One region of the Arthrobacter sp. GAS37 genome, then DNA from elsewhere that is predicted to be linked to it. Evidence: riboswitches for the same ligand, from Rfam matches in the RefSeq annotation. Region 1 holds a riboswitch; each other region holds the start of a gene.

Region 1 (4,955 bases):
CCGTTCCACGTCCACGCTCTACATCCACGGGCTCAATGTCCGCAACGATGTGGACACCGCCAAGCTGCGCAAGGAAGTCCAGGATACGGAGGCCTCGCTGATCCGGATCATGGGTACCCGCGCCGAAATGGACGCACTCCAGGCCGAAGGCTGGCCTGCAACGAGGGGAGCTGGTTCGTGAAAGACATCGTGCTCATCGTCACGGCGGTGATTCTTAGCCTGGCGGCGGCAGGCGCGATCTACAGGATCGCCGTCGGGCCTTCCCTGCTGGACCGCGTGCTCGCCTCAGATGTGCTGCTCGCCATACTGGGCGCCGCGCTGGCCATCGACATGGCCGTCAACAGACACCTCAACAACCTCGTGCTGCTCGTCGCACTGACGCTGATCGGGTTCGTTGGCTCGGTGACGGTGGCCCGCTTCGTGGCCGATCGGAGAGGACAAGTCAATGACTCCTAATGCCACGGGAGTTGATGCCGTCATCGATGCCGTCACCTCGGTACTGCTGATTGTTGGTGCGCTGATGTCATTGGGCGCCGCAATCGGCCTGTTGCGTTTCCCGGACCTCATGAGCCGCATGCACGCAGCTACCAAGCCGCAAGTGCTGGGGCTGTTCCTTGTCTTGGCGGCCATCGGGCTGCAGATGCGCGAATGGTGGGTATGGCCGATCCTGGCTGTCGCATGGATCTTCCAACTGCTGACCGTGCCCGTGTCCGCACACATGGTGGGCCGCGCAGGCTACCGGACCAAGCACCTCCACCCTGAGTTGCTCAGCACCGACGAACTCGAGGCCGTGGTGCTGCGGGCTGCCGGTCAGCGGGCGGCGGAGAAAGCTCAAGAAGCGGACTCGGCAATGCCCCACACCGGGAACGGCCGCAACGGCGGGGGCGCGAACGGCGGGGGCGCGGGCGCCAACGGCGGGCCGTCAGCCTAGACGATGTCCTGCGTCTTCGAGAAGCGCGAGATGGCGCGCTGGGTACTGCGGCTTGCGAAAACCTGGATGACAGCGCTGACAGTCGCCGAAATCAGGGCGAAGGTCAGTGCCGAGCGCAGGCTTGCCTCCATGTCATCGTGACCCTTGGGAGGCTTCTTGCCGGTGGACTTTTCCCACAACGCATTGACGAGCTTGGTGCCGACAAAGCCTGCGCCGATGCTCACGCCAGTGCCGAGCAGTTTGATGAGGAGGTTCATTCCGGGACTCCTTGCGGGAGGAAACAGGACCGTCCCCAGCCTAACCCCACTTCAGGGCTGTTCCGGAGCAACGGATGGCGGTTGGCGCCTCAGCCGGAAGAACTCCTCCAAGGCTCCGGGCTTTGGACGGACGGGCACGATGTCACGGTCCTCGGCCAGGATCGCTTCCACCGTGCCGAGGGCGAGTAGCTCATCCAGCAGCGCCAGCGTGGGCGGCATGAGCTTGAGGGTTCCGGCGGCTTCGGCATCCAGGATTCCGCGGACCGGCATCCACAAGGACGATGACGCTTCCGTGGTTTGGTGCTTTGGTTCGGCACCGGAAAGCGGGCAGGCAAGGTAGAAGTATGTGTCGAAGCGCTTGGGCTGGTCTGCCGGTGTGACCCAGTTGGCCCACGGGCGGAGGGTGGCGGCGTCGAGCTTCAGCCCGGCCTCTTCGAACACCTCGCGCTGCGCGGCCGCCAGTACCCGGCCGGCGTTGAACCCGGCGGAAGTGGGCTCGACGGCGATGCTGCTCCGGTGCCATGCGGCGGCGTGCCGCTCGACGACGTCGTCCGCGAAGTCCCAGCCGGAGCTGTCCACGTGATCCACCCGTCCGCCCGGAAAGACAACCATGCCCGCGGCGAAATCCATCGTGCTTACCCGGTGCTGAACGAAAACTTCCAGGCCGCGCCCGGCATCCGCGGGAACCTCCGGGCCTGACTGAATCGTGTGAACGGGGGCCTCGCGGACGAGGATCACGCTTGCGGCGAGCCTAGGTTCGGCCACCGTGGTGCTGTTCGCTTCGACAATGCCTGCCAAGACTGCTCCTTTGCCCGCTTGCTGCGTCACATTCTGCTGGATCATTCTCCCAGTTTCTGTACGCGCCCGCGCCATTCCGGGCCTGCCTGTGCTCACCCGGCGAATGATCCAGCAGAATCCGTCGTTACGCGTTTTGGCACAGCGCCCGCAACCCCGCCAAGGTGTAAACTGAACCACGCCCAAAAGGGTGGATTGATAACGACAGGGGAGCGCCGCCGTCGGGCTCGCAGCAATGCGGCACGGAGGACGGGCGCTGAGAGTGCGGACAGCCGCAGACCCTCGAACCTGATCCGGCTAGTACCGGCGCAAGGGAGTCGAGTTCTCATAGTGCCCGGACCGGCGCGGCGGAAGCCGCTCGCAGGCAACCGGAACACTTTCCCCTCCTGTTCTTCAGGAGGACAAAATGACTGGTATTTCTGCAAGGCCGGGCCTCACCAAGCCTGGTTACAACTGGCGCGTCGTGGACATCGTCGTGGCCGCACTGATCTCCATCGCCGGTGGCGTGATCTTCTGGGCATGGGACCAGATGGCTCTGGTTGTCACGCCCGTCACCGCCGGCTACCCTCCGCTGGGCGGCCTGATCGCTGGCGGTTGGATGATTCCGGCAGTGCTGGGCATGCTCGTTGTCCGCAAGCCCGGTGCGGCAATTTTCTGCGAAATGGTGGCCGCCACCAGCGAGCTCATCATGGGTAACCAGTACGGCACCACGGTCCTGATCTCGGGCCTGCTCCAGGGCCTCGGCGCGGAACTCATTTTCCTGGCCTTCATGTACAAGAAGTTCAACCTGCCGGTGTCCCTGCTGGCCGGTGCCGGCGCGGGCCTGTTCTGCGGGTTGAACGATTCCTTCCTGCCGTGGGGCTGGAACATCGCCTACGAGGTCGGCGACAAGCTCGCGTACATCGTGTTCTGCACGATCTCTGGTGCCGTCATCGCCGGTGCCCTGGCCTGGATCGCGACCCGCGGCCTGGCCAAGACCGGTGTCCTGAGCGCGTTCGCGTCCCGCAAGGCCGCCTCGGAGCCCGTCTTTTCCTGATGCCAAGTCCTGATTCCGGCACCCCTGCTGTGGTGCGACCCGCCGCCATTTCCGCGCAAGGGTGGGGCTGGCGGCACGCTGGCCGCACCACGCAGGCCATCCACGCCCTGGACCTGGACATCCGTCCAGGCGGGCGTGTGCTCCTGCTTGGCCCCTCGGGCGCGGGCAAGTCGACGCTCCTGCATGCCCTGGCGGGCGTTCTGGGCGAGGACGGTGACGACGCCGACGAGACCGGCTCGTTGCTGGTGGACGGTGTTTCGCCGAAGGCCCAGCGGGGCCGTGCCGGACTCATGCAGCAGGACCCCGAAACCCAGGTGGTGCTTTCCCGGCTGGGCGACGACGTCGCTTTCGGCGCCGAGAACCTTTGCGTGCCGCGGGAAGAGATTTGGAAACGCGTCCATGAAGCGCTCGACGACGTCGGGCTGCGGAACAGTGCCAGCGGCGACTTTGCGCTCGACCACCCGACGTCGGCGCTCTCGGGCGGGCAGAAACAGCGCCTTGCGCTCGCCGGCATCCTGGCCATGCGGCCTGGCTTGATCCTCCTGGACGAGCCGACCGCCAACCTGGACCCGGCTGGCGTGCTCGAGGTCCGCGATGCCGTGGGCCGCTGCCTGGACAAGACCGGCGCCACCTTGGTGGTGGTGGAGCATCGGGTCTCGGTCTGGAAAGACCTTGTGGACCGGATCGTGGTCCTCCAGCCGGGCAGATCCTCCTCCACGGGAGGGTCGACGCCAGGGGTGCTTCTGGACGGCGATCCGGACACCGTTCTGGCTCAAGCAAGGGACATGCTCACTGCTGCGGGCGTCTGGGTGCCCGGGTACGTGCCGGCCACCCGGCCACGTTCGGGCACGGCCGCCGGCTCCGGAACAGCAGCCGGCTCCGGGGCGAGGAGTGGGGGAGAGCTGCTGCTCGCTACCCAGGAGCTCGCGGTGTCCCGCGAAAGGCCGCGGCGCCGGGGGTTCAAAACCATCCTGCCCCTTCCTGTGCAGGCCGGACTCGACGCCGAGGTGCTCGCCGGGCAGGCGCTGACCATCACCGGCCCCAACGGTGCCGGAAAATCGACCTTCGCTTTGACCCTCGCGGGCTTGTTGGCGCCGGTGTCCGGCACAGTGACTGCCGCCGTCGGGCTCAGTGAAGGCGCCGGCACCGACCCTTTCAAGTGGAAGGCCCAGCAGCTGATCTCCCGGATCGGGACCGTGTTCCAAGAGCCCGAGCACCAGTTCGTCACCGGCCGCGTGCTCGACGAGCTCATGTTCGGCCCCAAGCACCTTGGCCATGGCGAGGAGCGAGTGGACGAATTGCTGGAGCGGCTGCGTCTGGGGCATCTCGTGGACGCCAATCCGTACACGCTCTCCGGGGGCGAAAAGCGGCGGCTATCCGTGGCCACGGTGCTCGCCGCGCACCCCCGCGTCCTGGTGCTGGACGAACCCACCTTCGGCCAGGACGCGAACACTTGGGCCGAGCTTGCGTCGTTCCTGTCCGAACTGCTCGACGCCGGCACATCCGTGGTTTCCGTAACCCACGACCAGGAATTCAGCTCCGTCCTGGGCGGCACCGAGATGCGGCTCGAGCCTGCGCTCCGAGGCGCGGCCCGGCAGGAAGCGGGTGCGGCATGAGGGAAACCCTGACCCTGCGCGGTAACAACGCCCTTCTCACTCGCGCGAATCCGCTGGCCAAGTTCGTGTCGGTCTTCCTGATCACCTTGGTGTTGGCGCTGTCCATTGACCTGGTGTCCGCCTCGACGGCGCTCCTCGGCGAACTGGCGCTATTCCCCCTCGCGGGGCTCACCGTGCGCTTGCTGTGGCAGCGCGGCTGGCCCCTGATCATCGCGGCGGCGCTGGGCGGCTGGAGCACCGCGATCCTGTCGGCTGACAGCGGCAGGATACTGCTCGACGTCGGGATCTGGTCTATCAGCGAAGGCTCGCTGCAGCTGGGA
Region 2 (4,955 bases), on a different contig from region 1:
GACCTGGTCCGGTCCCTCGTGTTGGTGGAACCGGCTTGTCTTTCATTGACGGCCGAGTTGCCCGCCACCGCGGCTTACCGGGCACTCATGGAGCCGTTGTTCCGGATCCGCCACGAACTCAGCGATGACGATTACCAACGCGAATTCGTCCGCAGGGCGTTTTCTTCCGAGGCGGCCGTCCTCAGTACCCCGGAGGCCCGGCGCACCGCTCGACGCCTGCGGCTCCAGGCTCCGCCATGGGAAGCACCCCTGCATATTGTGCCGGGAGTCCCCACGCTTGTCCTGACCGGTGGTTGGGAACCCCTGTACGAAGAAATCGCGGGCTATTTGCAGGAAACCGGTGCCCTCCACCGCGTTGCGGCTGGAGGACACCGGCCTCATGACTCAGTTGAAGGAGACCGGATGATCCGGTCCTTCATTGCGGATGTCAGCCGTGCCGGATCAGTCCAGGCTTCCTGATTAGTTCAGGCTTCCTGACTTCGCCTCACGTTTTCGTGCGGGAACCTCGAGCTCGGGCAGGTAGACCTTGCCCCCGGATGCGAGGAACTCCTCGCTCTTTTCGCGCATCCCGCTGTACATTTCGGCGATGGCCGCTTGGGAATCCGCGGAGCCGTATTCGTCGCGGATGTCCTGGCTGATCCGCATGGAGCAGAATTTCGGTCCGCACATAGAGCAGAAATGCGCCGTCTTGGCTGGTTCTGCCGGGAGCGTCTCATCGTGGAACGCTTCGGCCGTGACCGGATCCAACGACAGTGCGAACTGGTCACGCCAGCGGAACTCGAAGCGGGCCTTGGACAGGGCATCGTCGCGTTCGTGGGCGCCGGGGTGTCCCTTGGCAAGGTCCGCGGCGTGGGCGGCGATTTTGTACGTGATCACGCCGGTCTTGACGTCGTCCTTGTTTGGCAGGCCCAGGTGTTCCTTCGGGGTGACGTAGCAGAGCATCGCGGTTCCGTAGCGTGCGATCTCCGTGGCGCCGATGGCCGAGGTGATGTGGTCGTAGCCCGGAGCAACGTCGGTGACGAGGGGGCCCAAGGTGTAGAACGGTGCGCCGTCGCACAGTTCCTGCTGCCGCTCGACGTTCTCGCGGACGAGGTGGAACGGGATGTGCCCGGGGCCCTCCACCATGACCTGCACGTCGTACTTCCACGCCCGCTTCGTGAGCTCCGCGAGCGTGTCGAGCTCGGCGAACTGTGCGGCGTCGTTGGCGTCCGCCGTCGCTCCCGGGCGCAAGCCGTCGCCGAGCGAGAACGCGACGTCGTACTTGGCGAAGATTTCGCAGAGTTCGTCGAAGTGGGTGTAGAGGAAGTTTTCCTCATGGTGCGCCAGGCACCAGCCGGCCATGATGGAGCCGCCACGGGAAACGATGCCCGTCACGCGGTTCGCGGTGAGCGGCACGTACCGCAGCAACACGCCGGCGTGGATGGTCATGTAGTCCACGCCCTGCTCGCACTGTTCAATGACGGTGTCGCGGAAGATTTCCCAGGTGAGCTTGTTGGCTTCGCCGTTGACCTTCTCGAGGGCCTGGTAGATGGGCACGGTGCCGATCGGGACGGGCGAGTTGCGGATGATCCATTCGCGGGTGGTGTGGATGTCGTCGCCCGTGGACAGGTCCATGACCGTGTCCGCGCCCCATTGCGTGGCCCACTGCAGCTTGTCCACTTCTTCGGCGATGGAACTGGTGACGGCCGAGTTGCCGATGTTGGCGTTGATCTTCACGAGGAAGGCCTTGCCGATGATCATCGGTTCGGATTCGGGGTGGTTGATGTTGTTGGGAATGATGGCACGGCCGGCGGCGACTTCGCTGCGGACAAGTTCGACATCGCAGTTCTCGCGAAGTGCCACGAACCGCATTTCGGGCGTCACGATGCCCTGCTTGGCATAGTGCATCTGTGTCACGGTCTTGCCTTCGACGGCGCGGCGGGGCACCGGCTGTGCGCCCTTCCACTCTGCGGAGGCGGCGCCGCGGCGCACGGCCGACTTGCCGTCGTCCAGCAGGTTCCGTTCGCGGCCGCTGTATGCCTCGGTATCGCCGCGGGCTTCGATCCACTCGCTCCGGAACGGCTCCAGGCCAATCACAGGGTCACTGCCGGGCCCCGCGGTGCGGTACACCTGGAAAGGCGCGTTGGCCTCGCCGTTTGGGGACGGTTCCAAGGCGATTTCAGTCACTGGAACCCGGATTCCCGTCTCTGCATCTTCCAGGAACGCGAGGGAATGGGACTTGAGGGAATGTGTCACCTCTTGCGCCGATCCGTTTTGGGTAGGGCTCAGCTGTGTTTCTTTGGTGCTCAAAGGATTACTCACTTCCTTCGCCGGCATTACCCGGACAGGTTCAACGGTCGCAGGCTGCGTCAGCCCGATCTCAGCCCTTGCAAGGGCCCCCGTGTGGTCGTAGACGAAGCTACCACAGCTGTGGGTGCTTGGGAGAGATGTGACCGAGGACAGATGTGACCGGGCCGGCAACGGCCCCGGGAACTAGGGTGGAATCATGGCGGAAATCATCGAGTTCAGCGGCGCCGTCCTCACCGGGCCGGAAGAGGAACGGCGCGGCCTCTGGTCGGTCGACGGACGGCTGACCTTTCTGCGGCCTGCTGCCGCGCCGGACGTCGTCCTGGACGGATGGGTGCTGCCCGGCCTTGTCGACGCGCACTGTCATGTTGGTTTGGGGAGGGGCGGAGCGGTGGACGACGAGACTGCCCGACTGCAGGCAACGGCGGACCGGAACGCCGGGACCCTCTTGATCCGCGACGCAGGATCCGCAAGCGACACGCGCTGGCTGCAGCGCCGGACGGACATGCCGAGGATCATCCGCGCGGGCAGGCACATCGCTAGGCAACGCCGGTACATCCCCGGACTGGCCGAAGAAGTCGAGCCCGAGGATCTCGTGGAGGCCGTGCGCAAGCAGGCACGGTCCGGAGACGGCTGGGTCAAGATCGTAGGGGACTGGATCGACCGCTCGGCAGGGGATCTTGGCCCGTCCTTTCCGGCCGCCATCGTCAAGGACGCGGTCACCGCGGCACACGAGGAGGGAGCCAGGGTGACTGCTCATTGCTTCGCCGAAGGGACTATCGACGACATGCTCGACGCCGGCATCGACTGCATCGAGCACGCCACCGGTCTGTTGCCGCACCATATCCCCAGGCTGCTGGAACAGGGTGTGCCGATCGTCCCCACGCTCATCAACATTGCGACTTTTCCGGACATCGCGAAGCAGGCGGAAGCGAAGTTCCCGCCTTACGCCGCGCACATGACCAGATTGTGGGAGCGCAGGCATGAACGCGTCGCCGAGGCATTCGACGCCGGGGTGCGGGTGTACGCCGGGACCGACGCCGGCAGCGTCATCAAGCACGGCCGGATCGGCGAGGAAATCCTGGAACTGCACCGCGCGGGCATTCCGGCGGCCGCCGCCCTCGACGCCGCCTGCTGGTCCGCACGCGAGTGGCTGGGTGCCGACGGCATCAGCGAAGGTGCCAGTGCCGACGTCGTGCTCTACGCAAACGATCCCCGTGCGTCACTTGAGGTGGTGCTGAATCCGCAATGCACCGTGCTGAGGGGACATATTTCAGGAAGCGCCGGGCATTAGGAATAAATTGAAGCTTCAAGTAATTTAGATAGATAGAGGTTGCCGAAGGGCGGCGCCACAAAAAGCCGGGAGTTTCACATGACCATCACATCCAGCCAGGATCTCCTTCCTGCCGAACTCACCATGGGTACGGTCATGCTCAAAGTGGGGGACATGAAGCTCATGGTCGACTACTACCAGCGGGCCCTGGGGCTGGAGGTCGTCGCCGAACAGGACGGCGGACTCTACTTCGGCAGGCTCGGCAAGCCGTTGGTGCACCTCGCGCCGGCCTCCGGGCTCCAGATCCCGGGTCGCGGAGAGGCTGGACTCTTCCACACGGCCTTGCTCTTCGAAGACCAATCCTCGCTCGCCGCGACTGTTGCCTCGGCCGCGCAGTACGAACCCCACGCCTTCGTCGGCAGCGCGGACCACCTGGTCAGCGAGGCCTTCTACTTCACCGACCCTGAGGGCAACGGCATCGAGCTCTACTACGACAAGCCCCGCGAAGGCTGGGAGTGGAATGGCAGTTCGGTCGTCATGGACAGCCTGCCGCTCCCTCCGCAGCGCTACCTCCAGCAATACCTGAACGAAGCGGCGGTGACAGGCCAGCATGAGGCGGGCGCCGGCGTCGGGCATGTCCACCTCCAGGTGGGCGATGTGCAGACCGCCCATGATTTCTACGTCGACACCTTGGGCTTCGAGCAGACCGCCGGGTGGCACGGGCAGGCCCTGTTCGTCTCCGCGGGCGGCTACCACCACCACATGGCCATGAATGTCTGGAACAGTCGCGGCGCAGGTCCACGCAAGGACACGCTCGGTCTCGGCGAGGTTGTCATCGAGGTGCCGTCAGGAGACGACGTCGGCGCGCTCGCCGACCGCCTCAAGGTTGCCGGCATTGCCTCCCACCACACCGGCCAGGAGTTGCGCTTCGAGGACCCGTGGCGCAACCGGCTGCGGGTCGCCGTCCGCTAGGCTGGAGTCTGCGGCGTGGCGCATTTTCGGCCGCCGCGCCGCAGCTCCGTTGGCACGAATGAATGAGAGTACTTTCCATGGGCTTTGCTGAAATCTTTGTTGCCACCCACGATGAAGCACTCAAGAGGGCCGCTGCCCTGGAGAAGGGCAGTGACGTGTCCGGCGCCGCTGTACGGATCCCGGGAATCAGCGATTTCGAAGTAGAACAACTTGGCGACCTGGCGGGCACGGCCGTGCACGCAGCCGGGGCCGACTATGAGCTCGCATTGGTGGACGTCACCAGCGACGCCTTGCTGGGCGTCCCCGAAGCCATGGTGCGTGCCCTGTCCGAGCTTCTCAGCTACGAGACCGAGGGGGAGGGAAGCATCCTCGACGATGTCGCCGAACGCTGGGCGTCCCAAGAGGATATGCCCTTTGATGCCCA
Region 3 (4,955 bases), on a different contig from region 1:
ATGATCTCGGGGTGCAGCGGTATGCGGCCATCCGGGGCATAGTACGTTTGCCCGCGGTGGCGGGTCTCGGCGTCGAGCGCTCCTCCCGGGGGCACAAAGGAGGGCACATCGGAGATGGCGTAGAGAACCCTGTAACCATCCCCGGACCGGTCGATGAAGAGGGCCTGGTCGAGATCCATGGAAGAGGCCGGGTCGATCGTGATGAACGGAACGTCCGTGAGATCCTGCGCTGGCAGGGTGTGTCCGGAAACCGCGGCTTCAGCGTCGCGCAGCGCTTCAATGGGATAACCTGCGGGCAGCTCGAGTTCAGTCCGAAGCGCCGCCAGCGCTTCCGCGAGGTGGTTCGACGTTTCACTGACATTCGGGGCTACCCGCTGATGTGACACGAAAATCAGGGTAACTCCAAAATCTTCCGGCGTCTCGCTAGGCCGCCGCTGCGTCCAAGGCAGCCAGAAGGGCCTGGGCTGCCGCCGTCGGATCCTGTGCTTCGGTAATGGCTCGCACCACAACGACACGGCTTGCGCCGGCCTGCACCACCTCTTCCACGTTGCTGAGATCGATACCGCCGATAGCAAACCAGGGGAGCACAACACCGCCGACGGTCTCTTCGTCTGCCTGCTTCACCGCGTTGGCGGCGTACTTCACCAGATCGAGCCCGACGGCGGAGCGTCCCGGCTTGGTGGGGGTGGCCCAGACCGGCCCGACGCAGAAGTAGTCCAGTCCGCTGCGGCTGGGTGACGCGGCGATGGCTGCGTCAATTTGTTCCGGCGTGTGCGTGGAGAGACCGATGATAGTGCGGTCGTGGAGCAGTTTCCGGGCCGAGCGCAGCGGAATGTCCTTTTGGCCGATATGGAACACCGGTGCGCCGGAGAGGGATGCTACGTCCGCGCGGTCGTTGACTGCCCAGAGACGGCCGTGACGATGCGCCACGGATTGCAGGATTTCCAGGAGCTCCAGTTCCTCGGCCGCCTCAATTGTCTTGTCACGCAGCTGGATGATGTCCACGCCGCCCTCGAATGCGGCATCGACAAATTGCTCAAAATCACCCTGTTGCTTGCGGGCGTCGGTGCAGAGGTACAGGCGGGCGGTGGTGTGGACATGGTGCTGGGTCATGGAAACAGAGTAGTTCCTCTAAACTGGGCTGGTACCGCGGGAGCCGCGGCGGCAGTCACAATCGCCGCGCGGCTGAGAGGGCTTCAGCGCCGACCGCTTGACCTGATCCGGCTAGTACCGGCGTAGGGAAGGACCCCATGGACGAAGTAAACACCCAGCACGGACCCCTGCACGCGGATGTGGCGGTGATCGGAGGCGGTGTCATTGGCCTCGGCATCGCGTGGGAAGCCCGCAGGTCCGGCCGCTCGGTTGCCCTGATCGATCCCGCGCCGGCCAGCGGCGCCACCTTCGCGGCGGCGGGCATGTTGGCGCCCGTCAGCGAACTGCACTACCAGGAAGAGGACCTCCTGGAGCTCATGCTCGAATCGTCGGCGTTGTGGCCGGACTTCGAACGCAATGTGACCGGATCAAGCACCGGACGCAGCACGGGTTACCGCACGACGCCGACCCTCGCCGTCGGCGCGGACGCTGCGGACCGCCGGGCGCTCGCCGATCTCAGGGATGTCCAGCTGGCCAACGGCCTGGTGGTGGAATCCGTGCCGTTGCGCGAGGCACGGGAGCGTGAGCCGCTGCTGAGCCCGCAGATTTCCTGTGCCTTCGACATCCCGGGCGACCACCAAGTGGATCCGCGCCGGCTTTCGGCCGCGATTCTCGGCGCGCTGGCAGACCACCAGCCCGGCGATTCCAGTTGGATTCCGGGGGCCGAAGGCGGTTTTGCGGTCCAGGACACCGCGGCGGGCCTCCTGTGGGAGGACGGGCGCGTCGTCGGGGCTGTGCTGGACTCAGGAATCGAAGTGCTCGCCACGGAAACAGTGGTTGCCAACGGACTGGATGCCGCCCGCTTGAACGGCCTGCCGGATGGAATGTCGCTCCCGTTGCGTCCCGTGTACGGCGACATACTGCGGCTGCGCGTCCCGGACCACCTGCAACCCCTGGTCACCGCCACGGTCCGTGGAATGGTGCGCGGAGTGCCCGTCTACATCGTGCCCCGCGACGACGGGACCGTGGTGGTCGGCGCGACGCAACGTGAAGACGGCTTGTCGGCGTCGGGGGGATCGGCCAACCCGGTGTCGGCCGGCGGCGTGTACCAATTGCTCCGCGACGCCCAGGTTCTGGTTCCGGCTGTGGCCGAACTGGAACTCCTGGAAGCAACTGCCCGAGCGCGTCCAGGCACTCCGGACAATGCACCGCTGTTGGGCCGTGTGGAACGTCGCGAAGGCGAAGGAACCGTGCCGGGCCTCATCGTGGCCAGCGGCTTCTTCCGCCACGGCGTGCTCCTCACCCCGGCAGCGGCGAAAATCTGCGTCGGACTCATGGATGGCGCCGTCGATCCCCGGTGGAACAAATTCCGCCCGGACCGCTTCTCCCGCCCGCTTTCAGTACCACGGGCCTCAACGGACGGCCCATCGGCCGATACCTCATATCCCCTTCCGAAGGACCACGCATGAACATCAAATTGAACGGCGCAGACCACACGTTGAGCGACGACGCGTCCGTGACCACCCTCGTCAGCCACATCACCGGAAGGGTTGTGGACTCCAGAGGCCAGGCGGCCGACGGACGCAAGATCGGCGTCGCCGTCGCACGCAATTCCGAAGTGGTGCCGCGCAGCCAGTGGGCTGCTACCGCGCTCGCAGAGGGCGACGAACTCGAAATCGTTACCGCAGTACAGGGAGGCTGAACCATGACCGCAGCAAGCACTCAAGCAGCAACCACCCGAACCGACGCCCTGGTGATCGACGGTGTTGAGTTCGGCTCGCGCCTCATCATGGGGACCGGCGGAGCCCCGAGCCTGGACGGCCTGGGGGCAGCCTTACTGGCCTCCGGCACCGAACTCACCACCGTGGCCATGCGGAGGTACTCGCCGACTGAAACAGGTTCGCTGTTCCAGTTGCTCGTGGACCATGGCATCCGTGTCCTGCCCAACACGGCCGGCTGTTTTACCGCCAAGGACGCTGTCATGACAGCCGAGCTTGCCCGTGAGGCGTTGGAAACGGATTGGGTGAAGCTCGAGGTCATCGCCGACGAACAGACGCTGCTGCCTGACGCCGTGGAGTTGGTGGATGCGACGGAGAAACTGGTGGACCGCGGCTTCAAGGTCTTCGCCTACACCAACGACGACCCTGTCCTGGCGCTTCGACTGGAAAACCTCGGAGCAACAGCGGTGATGCCCTTGGGCGCGCCTATCGGCACCGGTCTGGGCATCCTGAATCCCCACAACATCGAGCTGATTGTGTCCCGCGCTTCGGTCCCGGTAGTACTCGACGCCGGAATCGGCACCGCGTCCGACGCAGCACTCGCCATGGAGCTCGGTTGCGACGCCGTGCTGCTGGCCACCGCGGTGACCCGTGCGCAGAACCCGGTGCAGATGGGCGAGGCCTTCAAACACGCGGTCATCGCCGGTAGGCTGGCGAAGCAGGCGGGCCGCATCCCGCGCCGGGAACACGCCCTGGCGTCCTCGGCGATGGAGGGCCGGGCCGAGTTCCTCTAGCGGCCTATGTTGGCCGCTCCGGGGATTCCTGCGAATTCCACGTCAGCGAAGGAGCCCAGATGGCCGGCAAAGATGACATCCTCACCAGGTCCGCGATCGACGACGCCCTGGCGGAACTGCCGGACTGGCGGTACCGCCTGGGCGGCCTCGCCACCGTCTACAAATGCCCGACGTCGGCTGCCGCACTGGAGCTGATTGCCGCCGTCGGGCGCATCGCCGAGCAGCAGAACCACCACCCGGACCTCGACTGGCGGTACAACCGGGTGTTCATCCGGTACACCTCCCATGACGCCGGGAGCGCTGTGACCCAACGCGACATCCGGGCGGCCACGAGCGCCAGCGAAGCAGCCGCGGAAGCCGGGGCAGCGGCCGAACCGGGGCTCTATCGGACGGTTGAAGTCGGAATCGACACCCCGGATCCGGACGGGATCTCGGAAGTCTGGAGGGTGGCGCTCGGCTACCGCAAAGACCGCTTCGGAAACCTCGAAGATCCCTACGGGCGTGGGCCCAGGGTGTGGTTCCAAACAACTGAGACACCCAATCCGCATCGGATCCACCTGGATGTGCACCGAAGCCAAGCCGAATCCGGACCCGTTATGGAGAAAACGGCGGCAACCGGTGCGTTAATGGACCGTGACCACGCACCCCAACGGGTGGTGGTCACGGATTCACAAGGAAACAGGCTGTGCCTCTGCACAGAAGCGGGTGACACCCAAGTTTATCCGCGACACGCAAACAGCTAGGCGACGCCCGGATATGAGTGTCGCCGGCCCGTTTGAGTGTCGCCGGCCCGTTCGCGCAGCGCCAGCTAGAGTCGCAGGGCCGCGGTCAGCTGGGCGGTGTTGTGCCGCGTCCGATGGCGGCCCAGGAAGTAGGCGGCCACTGCGGCGGCCACGGTACCCAGAATGATGGGCAGAACCCACGGGATCCACGTCATGCCAGGCTGGTAGCCAAAGCCAAGTTGGATGAAGATCATCCAACTCAGCATGGCGACAGCGACGGAAACGCCGGCGGGCAGGGTTATTCCGTACGTGCCACGGTGTTTGTCAGTTCCCCAGACGATGAAGCCTGAGGCGATGGTGGCTAGCGCCACGATGACAAGTGAGAGCATGCGGACTCCTGGCTCGCTGGTGTTCTTGCGTATTGCTTAGAGAGCGCCGAATCCGACCCGGCGTACTTCCTCGGCGCCGATCTCCACGTATCCGAGGACGTTGCCGGGAACGATGACCTGGCGGCCCTTTTCATCGGTCAGACGCAGGTCCGTGCCATTGGCAATGGCCTCGCTCACGATCTTGGCAACAGCCTCGGCATCGAGAGCGGACTCAAGCGCGATCTCACGGCCAACATTCTG

What was found. A riboswitch is a leader RNA that binds a small molecule or an ion and turns the genes downstream of it on or off. The one in region 1 is predicted to bind thiamine pyrophosphate.
Region 2: linked by a shared signal. The riboswitch ahead of thiC (phosphomethylpyrimidine synthase ThiC) and the one ahead of ABH924_RS11555 (ECF transporter S component) in region 1 are both predicted to bind thiamine pyrophosphate.
Region 3: linked by a shared signal. The riboswitch ahead of thiO (glycine oxidase ThiO) and the one ahead of ABH924_RS11555 (ECF transporter S component) in region 1 are both predicted to bind thiamine pyrophosphate.

Annotation. Positions count from the first base shown of each region.
Region 1 is NZ_JBIYDB010000011.1:91,968-96,922, reverse strand. It holds gene ABH924_RS11580 (Na+/H+ antiporter subunit E) at 1-181, shown strand, start outside; gene ABH924_RS11575 (monovalent cation/H+ antiporter complex subunit F) at 178-456, shown strand; partial or broken gene mnhG (monovalent cation/H(+) antiporter subunit G) at 446-829, shown strand; gene ABH924_RS11565 (DUF4235 domain-containing protein) at 928-1,188, opposite strand; gene ABH924_RS11560 (NUDIX hydrolase) at 1,240-2,031, opposite strand; TPP riboswitch at 2,180-2,316, shown strand; gene ABH924_RS11555 (ECF transporter S component) at 2,390-3,019, shown strand; gene ABH924_RS11550 (ABC transporter ATP-binding protein) at 3,019-4,635, shown strand; gene ABH924_RS11545 (energy-coupling factor transporter transmembrane component T family protein) at 4,632-4,955, shown strand, end outside.
Region 2 is NZ_JBIYDB010000015.1:87,175-92,129, forward strand. It holds gene ABH924_RS13750 (alpha/beta hydrolase) at 1-459, shown strand, start outside; gene thiC (phosphomethylpyrimidine synthase ThiC) at 460-2,289, opposite strand; TPP riboswitch at 2,285-2,392, opposite strand; gene ABH924_RS13760 (amidohydrolase family protein) at 2,486-3,580, shown strand; gene ABH924_RS13765 (VOC family protein) at 3,659-4,531, shown strand; gene ABH924_RS13770 (hypothetical protein) at 4,609-4,955, shown strand, end outside.
Region 3 is NZ_JBIYDB010000001.1:282,865-287,819, reverse strand. It holds gene ABH924_RS01345 (RNB domain-containing ribonuclease) at 1-386, opposite strand, end outside; gene thiE (thiamine phosphate synthase) at 424-1,113, opposite strand; TPP riboswitch at 1,140-1,260, shown strand; gene thiO (glycine oxidase ThiO) at 1,251-2,561, shown strand; gene thiS (sulfur carrier protein ThiS) at 2,558-2,794, shown strand; gene ABH924_RS01325 (thiazole synthase) at 2,798-3,604, shown strand; gene ABH924_RS01320 (4a-hydroxytetrahydrobiopterin dehydratase) at 3,664-4,347, shown strand; gene ABH924_RS01315 (hypothetical protein) at 4,413-4,715, opposite strand; gene ABH924_RS01310 (DUF3107 domain-containing protein) at 4,752-4,955, opposite strand, start outside.